Regions from separate parts of the Vibrio tarriae genome, predicted to be linked through region 1. Evidence: riboswitches for the same ligand, from Rfam matches in the RefSeq annotation. Region 1 holds a riboswitch; the other holds the start of a gene.
The links. A riboswitch is a leader RNA that binds a small molecule or an ion and turns the genes downstream of it on or off. The one in region 1 is predicted to bind cyclic di-GMP.
Positions count from the first base shown of each region.

Region 2: linked by a shared signal. The riboswitch ahead of CEQ48_RS10440 (TfoX/Sxy family DNA transformation protein) and the one ahead of gbpA (N-acetylglucosamine-binding protein GbpA) in region 1 are both predicted to bind cyclic di-GMP.

Region 1 covers NZ_CP022352.1:847,081-851,423, reverse strand. Annotated here, with positions in the region: gene CEQ48_RS04330 (phosphate ABC transporter substrate-binding protein PstS family protein) at 1-268, shown strand, start outside; gene CEQ48_RS04325 (MaoC family dehydratase) at 414-1,085, opposite strand; gene CEQ48_RS04320 (cryptochrome/photolyase family protein) at 1,407-2,957, opposite strand; cyclic di-GMP riboswitch class I at 3,227-3,327, shown strand; gene gbpA (N-acetylglucosamine-binding protein GbpA) at 3,445-4,343, shown strand, end outside.
Region 2 covers NZ_CP022353.1:1,030,750-1,035,092, reverse strand. Annotated here, with positions in the region: gene elyC (envelope biogenesis factor ElyC) at 1-36, shown strand, start outside; gene torR (two-component system response regulator TorR) at 140-844, opposite strand; gene torD (molecular chaperone TorD) at 1,069-1,731, shown strand; gene purR (HTH-type transcriptional repressor PurR) at 2,077-3,087, shown strand; cyclic di-GMP riboswitch class I at 3,246-3,332, shown strand; gene CEQ48_RS10440 (TfoX/Sxy family DNA transformation protein) at 3,446-4,033, shown strand.

The DNA.
Region 1 (4,343 bases):
CTTGATCAACCATAACCCACAAGCAGTTGGCTTTATCTCGATTGGTTCAGTCGATAAATCCGTCAAAGCAATTCAGTTTGAGAAAACGGATCCCACTTCTGACAATATAGCTAAGCACACTTACCAATTATCGCGACCATTTTTAATTTTGTATTACTCCGATAAAGCCGATGAACAAACTAAAGAGTTCATTGCCTTTTTAAAGTCAGAGCGTACTAAAAAATTGATTGTGGAATACGGCTACATTATGCCAAGTGATGTGGAATAAACCGCAAGAGCACCACTCTTACTGCATGAGTTTCTGCATGGTTTCACCATAGTTCTTCATGGTTTACCACAGACAGTGTGCTTCAGAAACGAACAAGGAGAGCAAATAGGCTCTCCTTGTTGATTTATGCTGATGACAGAATGGGTTAGAAGTGCAGTTGGATCACTGACACTACAACACAACCCGGACGACGAACACCTTCAATCTCAACCTTGATTTCACGCTCAATCTCAAGTCCCTTCTTAATCGGGGTAACTTTCGACAAAGTGCTCACGGCACGAACTCTATTACCCGCTTTTACTGGATAAGGGAAACGTACCGAGTTCAAGCCAATATTGACCACCATTTTCGCAGTTGGAAACAAGGTTTTCTCTTCATCAACGCTGTCTGTTAACTTTGGCAGCAATGCCAGTGTTAAAAATCCATGCGCAATCGTCGTTTTGAATGGCGACTCCAACGCCGCACGATCCGGATTGGTATGAATCCACTGCATATCTTCAGTGACTGCACCGAATTGATTGATTCGCTCTTGATCAACCAGCAACCAATCTCCCGTATGGATCACTTCACCCACCTGGGTTTGCAACTCGTCATACAACGCCTGAGCCTCGGGTTTGAGTACAATCGGCTCAGGGATCGGCGTATCTTCATTGGCAGGCAGATGTAGATCTTTTACCCACGCAAACAGCGGGCGGTTTTGGGTCTTGTTTAAAATATCACCCCAGTACTCGCGTACAGACGGAGACATCCACTGTTTAAATTCAGTGTGCTTAACCAAGTTTTCAGCTCGATGCTTTAAAAGATCCGCGACTCTCATCAAAACCTCATTCTTAACCAAGAAGAAATGGAAACGACCTAATTTTGAAGTACTTCACAATAAGCTGCAATCACTTTCGGGCGTACATGCGTAACCTGTAACCGACAAACACTTTTAAAAACAAAAACTTATCAATAAAACGTTATTTTATTAGTGTTTGAGCGATTAGAGCAAACACACCATTCATTTCAGTCATTTTGCGCTACGTTAGCCAAGCAAGCTCATCGGCAACTTGCAAAGGGTTTAGAATGCCAAACAAATATTGCACCAAATATACCCTTCCTACTTGAAGCTGCAGCATAGGTACTTCCTGCCCTTCATTCATAAACTTTCAATCTGGCTCAGATACGCATCAGCCGTGATCAGGATCGCTTGCTGAGAATCGCTCGTCATCTTGTCCCACGTTTTGTATAGCATTCCGATGCGAGGATTGTTGGCGAGTCGATCACGATGTTTAAGCATAAACCGCCAGTAAAGCGAATTTAGCGGGCAAGCTTTCTCACCGGATTTGAGTTTCACTTGATAAGCACAAGAGGCGCAGTAGTCACTCATTTTATTGATGTAGGCACCACTGGCTGAATAGGGTTTGGTGGCGATCAATCCGCCATCCGCAAACAGCGCCATACCTCGCGTATTGGGAAGTTCGACCCATTCAATCGCATCGATATAGATACCTAGATACCAGGCATCGACTTGATCAGGGTCACACTCCGTCAGCAAGGCAAAGTTCCCCGTCACCATCAAGCGTTGAATATGATGCGCGTAGCCAAAATCCAGTGACTGAGTGATCGCCTGCTGCAAGCAACGCATCTTGGTTTGTCCATTCCAGAAATAGCTTGGTAACGGCCGCTGCGCTCCTAAATGATTGCGTGTTTGGTAATGAGGCATATTGCTCCAATACATGCCGCGCACATATTCACGCCAACCGAGAATTTGCCGCACAAATCCTTCCACTTGAGCTAACGAGATCTGCCCTTGAGCTGCGCGATAAGCACTAATAGTGGCTTCAATCACTTCGCGAGGTGAAAGTAGCTTACTATTGAGCGCAAATGAAAGTCGGCTGTGATACAGGCTCCAGCGATGGGGATGCTGCGCCGTCATCGCATCTTGGAAGCGGCCAAAATTAGGCAGGCAAATTTGGCAAAAATGCGCCAATAAGGAAAGCGCTTGGGCACGACTGATAGGCCAAAGCAGTGACTCCCCGACTTGTCCGATAGACGGAATCCGATGACGTTCTAATCGCGCCTTGATGGGCGCAACGGGATTATCAAAACAGAGTGGCGCCGGCAGCTGAACGAGATCTGGCGCTTTCAGCTTATTACGATTGTCGGCATCAAAATTCCACTGTCCGCCTTCAGGTTTGCCATCAGCCGTCATCAAATAACCAAAACGCTTACGCATTCGTCGATAAAAGTGTTCCATCAGCACGGCTTTGCTTGCGGGAAATTGCTCTGGGATCTCAGCAAACGGTAGCAAGAAGTGCTCAGTGTCAACGCACCCTATTGTGATGCCGGATAGGCGCAAATTGGCCATTTGCTCAAGCAGCCGATACTCGTCAGGTCTTTGGTATTGGAAAGCATCGGCCTGAACTTGCTGGCAAATCTGCGCGATCAGATCGGGTAAATCGTTATATTGCGCGCTGGCATCCAGATCCAGATGCCATACGTGATGCCCTTCTGCACTTAAATAATCAGCAAAAGCTTGCATGGCCGCAAAAAATGCACACTGTTTTTGAATGTGATGGCGAACGTACTCCTGCTCCTGATGCAGCTCTGCAATCAGGTATAAAACATCATCCCTATGCTCAGAAAACCAAGAATGAGCATAGTTGAGTTGGTCACCCAATATCAATCGCACAACGGAATAGCGCATGGTGCTCCTTAATCAATACCGCGACAGAAGAATGCATTATCTTCCATTCATGCTTTGGGTATACGTTTAAAACCGCACTCCGATCAGTGGTTAACCTGTATTGACATGGTCGAAACCGAGTAAAGCATCAACCTCTCATATTGAATAAACATTATATATTTCATGAAGATATTAGTTATTTAACTCTAAAAAATAAGCGTGAGAGCTTGATTCCACATATTGAGTAATGACTTCGCTTTCTCTCTTGGTCTTAAGTAAATTTGCTCTCGGTCACGCTTCGGCAAACCATTTGAAAAAATGGGACGCAAAGCCTCCGGTCTGTCGGCAAAAGCTCAGCGCTTTTGAAACCTATGATAGCGGGGTTGCCATTTCGGCTTATGCCGTTTTGTCTTATGCGTTGCTGAATGTGCTGAAGTTCAGATTCACTCTGAACTACGTCTGGCACTTTGTCAGGCAAACTATGTCAGCTAACAAAAAAGAGTCTGTGATGAAAAAACAACCTAAAATGACCGCTATCGCCCTGATCCTCTCTGGTATCAGTGGATTAGCGTATGGACACGGCTACGTTTCCGCAGTGGAAAACGGTGTCGCCGAAGGACGTGTCACCTTGTGTAAATTTGCCGCTAACGGCACTGGAGAAAAAAACACTCACTGTGGCGCGATTCAATACGAACCACAAAGTGTCGAAGGCCCAGATGGCTTCCCGGTCACTGGCCCTCGCGATGGCAAAATTGCCAGTGCGGAATCGGCATTGGCGGCAGCGCTGGATGAGCAAACCGCTGACCGTTGGGTAAAACGCCCAATTCAAGCTGGCCCACAAACCTTCGAGTGGACGTTTACCGCCAACCACGTCACGAAGGACTGGAAATACTACATTACCAAACCAAACTGGAACCCAAACCAGCCATTGTCGCGTGATGCATTTGACCTCAATCCGTTCTGTGTCGTTGAAGGAAATATGGTGCAGCCACCCAAACGTGTCAGCCACGAATGTATCGTGCCTGAGCGCGAAGGGTATCAGGTCATCCTCGCCGTATGGGATGTGGGCGATACCGCAGCTTCCTTCTACAACGTGATCGACGTGAAATTCGACGGGAGCGGCCCAGTGTTACCCGATTGGAACCCTGCAGGTCAAATCATTCCAAGTATGGATCTCAGCATTGGCGATACCGTGTACACTCGCGTGTTTGATAACGAGGGGGAAAACCCAGCTTATCGCACTGAGCTGAGAATTGACTCTGAGACGCTAACCCAAGCCAATCAATGGTCTTACGCATTAGCAACTAAGATTAACCAAACACAAAGTCAACTTCGCGCAGGTCAGATTAACGGCGATCAATTTGTTCCCGTTTACGGCACCAACCCGATTTATCTGAAAGAAGGCAG
Region 2 (4,343 bases), on a different replicon from region 1:
CCCTCTGTCGTAGAAGAAGCTCCGACAACGCCCTAATCGCCCCAAATCATCCAACTCGTTAAAAAATAAGTAAAAAACTGGCATTTAGCCAGTTTTTTAATTTTTACAATGCAGAAAAGGATGAAGACACTTTCGAAGTTTAATCCCCAGCGAACATATAACCTTCGCCGTGAACCGTCACAAAAATTTGCGGGTTTTTTGGATCCATTTCCATCTTGGCGCGCATACGTCGAATCAACACATCAATAGTACGATCGTTTGGCGCATCCACACGGTGGCTGATCATGTTCAAAATACGTTCACGACTCAGCACCTGATTCGGATAAGAAGAAAGCGCGACTAACAACTCGTATTCCGCTTTAGTGAGCTTCACAGGCTCACCGTTACGACTTAAGGCACGGCGCTGAACATCGAACGTCCACTCACCAAAATGCACCAGTTTGTCATCTTGTTTGTCCGTATTTCTCTCTCGCTGTGCGAGGGAAATTCGCCATAATAAGTTTTTTACACGAACCTGGAGCTCACGCAAATCGACGGGTTTAGTGACATAATCGTCCGCGCCCATTTCGAGGCCAACGATTTTGTCGATACTGTCGGTGCGTCCTGTCACTAAAATAATGCCAATCTCCGACTGGCTGCGTAATTCTCGCGTCAATAACAGACCGTCTTCACCGGGCAAATTGATGTCCAGCAAAACCAGATCGATGTCATTGAGTTCTAACGCTTCTCTCATCTGCGCGCCACTTTCTGCTTCTGTTACTTGGTAACCTTCATTTTGAAAGTAACCACTTAACTTACTCCGCGTGACGAGGTCATCTTCAACCACAAGTACGTGATAGCTCATAATGCACCATTTTAAATAACTGGATGTATCGCAGGGTTATTCTATTCATATCTGTTAATAATTCGAGAAAAACCGTGAGAAATCTCACCTTTTTTTGATGCAAAGCAAACTTCATTTAACAGATTAACAACCTATTCTTTTCTTTTCACATGCTGTCACAATAAGAGTGATAGCTGTTCATGTTTATGGTTTAGACTAAGTACACATCGATTGGGAGTGCAGAAATGATACAAGAACTGAAAATCCTCAATGAAAAGCGTGCTGAAATCTATTGGTGGCTGTCGAGCCTGTTTTTTAAGGAACTGAATGAGCAAGATATCGCTCGTTATCACTCAGCAGAAATTCGCACTTTTTTAAGCGGACTCGCCGATGAGCAAAGCCTAAGCGGCGAAGTTAAAAACTTGATAGATACGCTCAACCGACTACAAGATCGTCAAGATGCGCAGTTAGAACTCGCCGCGGATTTCTGCGATCTCTTTTTGAAATCAGACCGTGATTCCGCCCTACCCTATGCCTCCGTCTATACCGATAAAGGTTTACTCAATGGCAAGCCTGCACAGCAAATGCGTGAGTTACTCAACGCACATGGGGTTAAGGTTGAAAAAAATATCAATGAGCCTGAGGATCATCTTGCCATACAGCTCGACTTTTTAGCGCATCTTGCGATCAGCGCTAACCAAATTGAGCACAGAGCACAACTGAGTTCAGCGCTACAAGCTCAGTCCGACTTCATAAGCCAACACTTACTCACTTGGCTGCCTGCCTTTGTTGAACGTTGCACTCAATTTGATGCATTCGGATTGTACTCAGCCGCCGCTCGTTTAGCGTTAGTCTTTATTAAGCAAGATCAACGCTGTATTGATGAGCTGGTTCACGACATCCATTAGTCAATACGGTTGCAGCTTAAAGTAGAATGAGGATAGACGAATTAATTGTGAAATGGCTTATAGTTTGATGAATGAATTTCGTTGCGACGGAGAGATTTGCAGTCTAAAATCCACCCGCAAACGATAAAAACGAATAAAAATGTAAACCGCTGTTTTTTAGCGGTTTTTGTTTTTTATTACTTTAGGTTTATTACTTTAGGCATAGTGATTGAAGCGCTTTACGTACGGCATAGTGTTGGACATGTGCTCGCACAGAGTGTGAAGATTCGCTCAGTCTCGCCTTACTTCTGCTGATTAAATCCACCGATGTTATTCGCTGGCAGCAGTCATCGACAGGAACACTCTATGGCTACGATTAAAGATGTGGCGCGCCTTGCGGGCGTGTCAACCACCACCGTTTCTCACGTTATCAATAAAACTCGTTTTGTGGCAGAAACCACCCAAGAGAAAGTGATGGAAGCCGTTAAGCAACTGAACTACGCGCCAAGTGCCGTAGCACGCAGCTTAAAGTGCAATACCACTCGCACGATTGGTATGTTAGTGACGCAATCTACTAACCTGTTTTTCTCGGAAGTTATCGACGGTGTGGAAAGCTACTGTTACCGTCAAGGCTATACGCTGATCCTATGTAACACAGGCGGCATCTATGAAAAGCAACGCGATTATATCCGCATGCTGGCCGAAAAACGGGTTGATGGCATTTTGGTGATGTGCTCAGACCTAACCCAAGAACTGCAAGATATGTTGGATGCGCACAAAGATATTCCAAAAGTGGTTATGGATTGGGGTCCAGAAACGTCGCACGCCGATAAAATCATCGATAACTCAGAAGAAGGCGGCTACCTCGCGACCAAATATCTCACTGACCGCGGTCACACTGAGATTGCATGTTTGAGTGGTCACTTCGTCAAAGCCGCATGCCAAGAGCGCATTCAAGGTTTCCGCCGCGCAATGGCGGAAGCTAATTTGACCGTCAATGAAGATTGGATCTTGGAAGGTAACTTTGAGTGTGATACTGCCGTTTTAGCGGCGGATAAAATCATTGCGATGGACAAGCGCCCCACGGCGGTATTCTGTTTCAACGATACGATGGCATTAGGTCTGATGAGCCGTTTGCAACAGAAAGGCATACGTATTCCAGAAGATATGTCTGTCATCGGTTACGATAATATCGAGTTAGCAGAATACTTCTCTCCACCACTGACCACAGTGCACCAACCCAAGCGTCGTGTGGGCAAGAACGCGTTTGAAATTTTGTTAGAGCGCATTAAAGATAAAGAACATGATCGCCGTATTTTCGAAATGCACCCAGAGATCGTAGAGCGCGATACGGTGAAAGACTTGACAAAATCCTAACTTTCTTGACAATTCATAACGCCTATATTTGAAACCCTGTCACATAAATATGACAAAACATATGTAGAGCGAGTATCATTAATAGCGCTTATTCTCACAATTGAAATATCAGTATGTGAGGATGAGCCAAGAATGATTAATTTTTATCAGGAAAAATGTCACGCACAGGGCAAACCATTCGAAAGAGTGGGACGCAAAGCCTCCGGCCTAAACCAGAAGACGTGGTAGGTAGCGGGGTTACCGATGGCAAAATGCATACACTATGTTGACTCATCATTGACATGGCCGATGCATGTATTTGCTAATTTTCTCGGACCTGACTTGGTGGCGTATGTAACAATACTCCGAGACTAACAGCATGGATAAACCAGTATTAAAAGATTCAATGCGGCTCTTTGAGCAGCTAGGACGTGTTAAATCTCGTTCAATGTTTGGTGGCTTTGGTATTTTCGTCGACGAAACTATGTTTGCGCTTGTGGTTAACGATACGCTGCACATCCGTGCAGATGACGCCACAATCGAAAAGTATAAACAGCAAGGTTATGAACCTTATGTTTACAAAAAACGTGGCTTCCCCGTTGTAACTAAGTACTACGCTCTACCTGAAGATTGTTGGAGTCACCCAGACTCTATCCTTAATGAAGCGCGTGCAGCACTGGAGGTCGCTAAGGCCGAACGTGAAACTCAAGCACAAGCGAAACCTGATCGTTTGAAAGATCTTCCTAACTTGCGTTTAGCAACAGAAAGAATGCTCAAAAAAGCAGGTATCGAAACCGTCGAGTCTCTTCAGACTCTTGGTTCTGTCGAAGCTTATAAAGCGGTTCAACGAACCCACACGGCAGAAGTGAGTTTAGAGCTGTTATGGGCTCTAGAAGGCGCAATCGAAGGTAAACATTGGTCGGTGATCCCACAAAATCGTCGTGATGAGCTATTAAGGCATCTCTGAGTTTCATTTTGAGTTCATCAACGCCTGTAATCATCCTGTGTTTTTACACACCCTATATTTCATAACGCGTCCAAAGTGGCGCGTTATTTTTTTGAAAGAAAAACGGCCTTTGACCTGTCTTTACTTTTAGGCTCTCTATGTATCTCCAGTAAATTCAGTTACAGACGATATACTTGAGTAATGAGCGATACTCTCATGACTTGGAGTGACAAGTCGGCGGTCACTGTGTGCACCCACATCAAACCAGAGACACTCTATGATTGGGTGAAGAAACGTAGCCCACACTGCTGAAGAGCCAAGTAAAACGGGC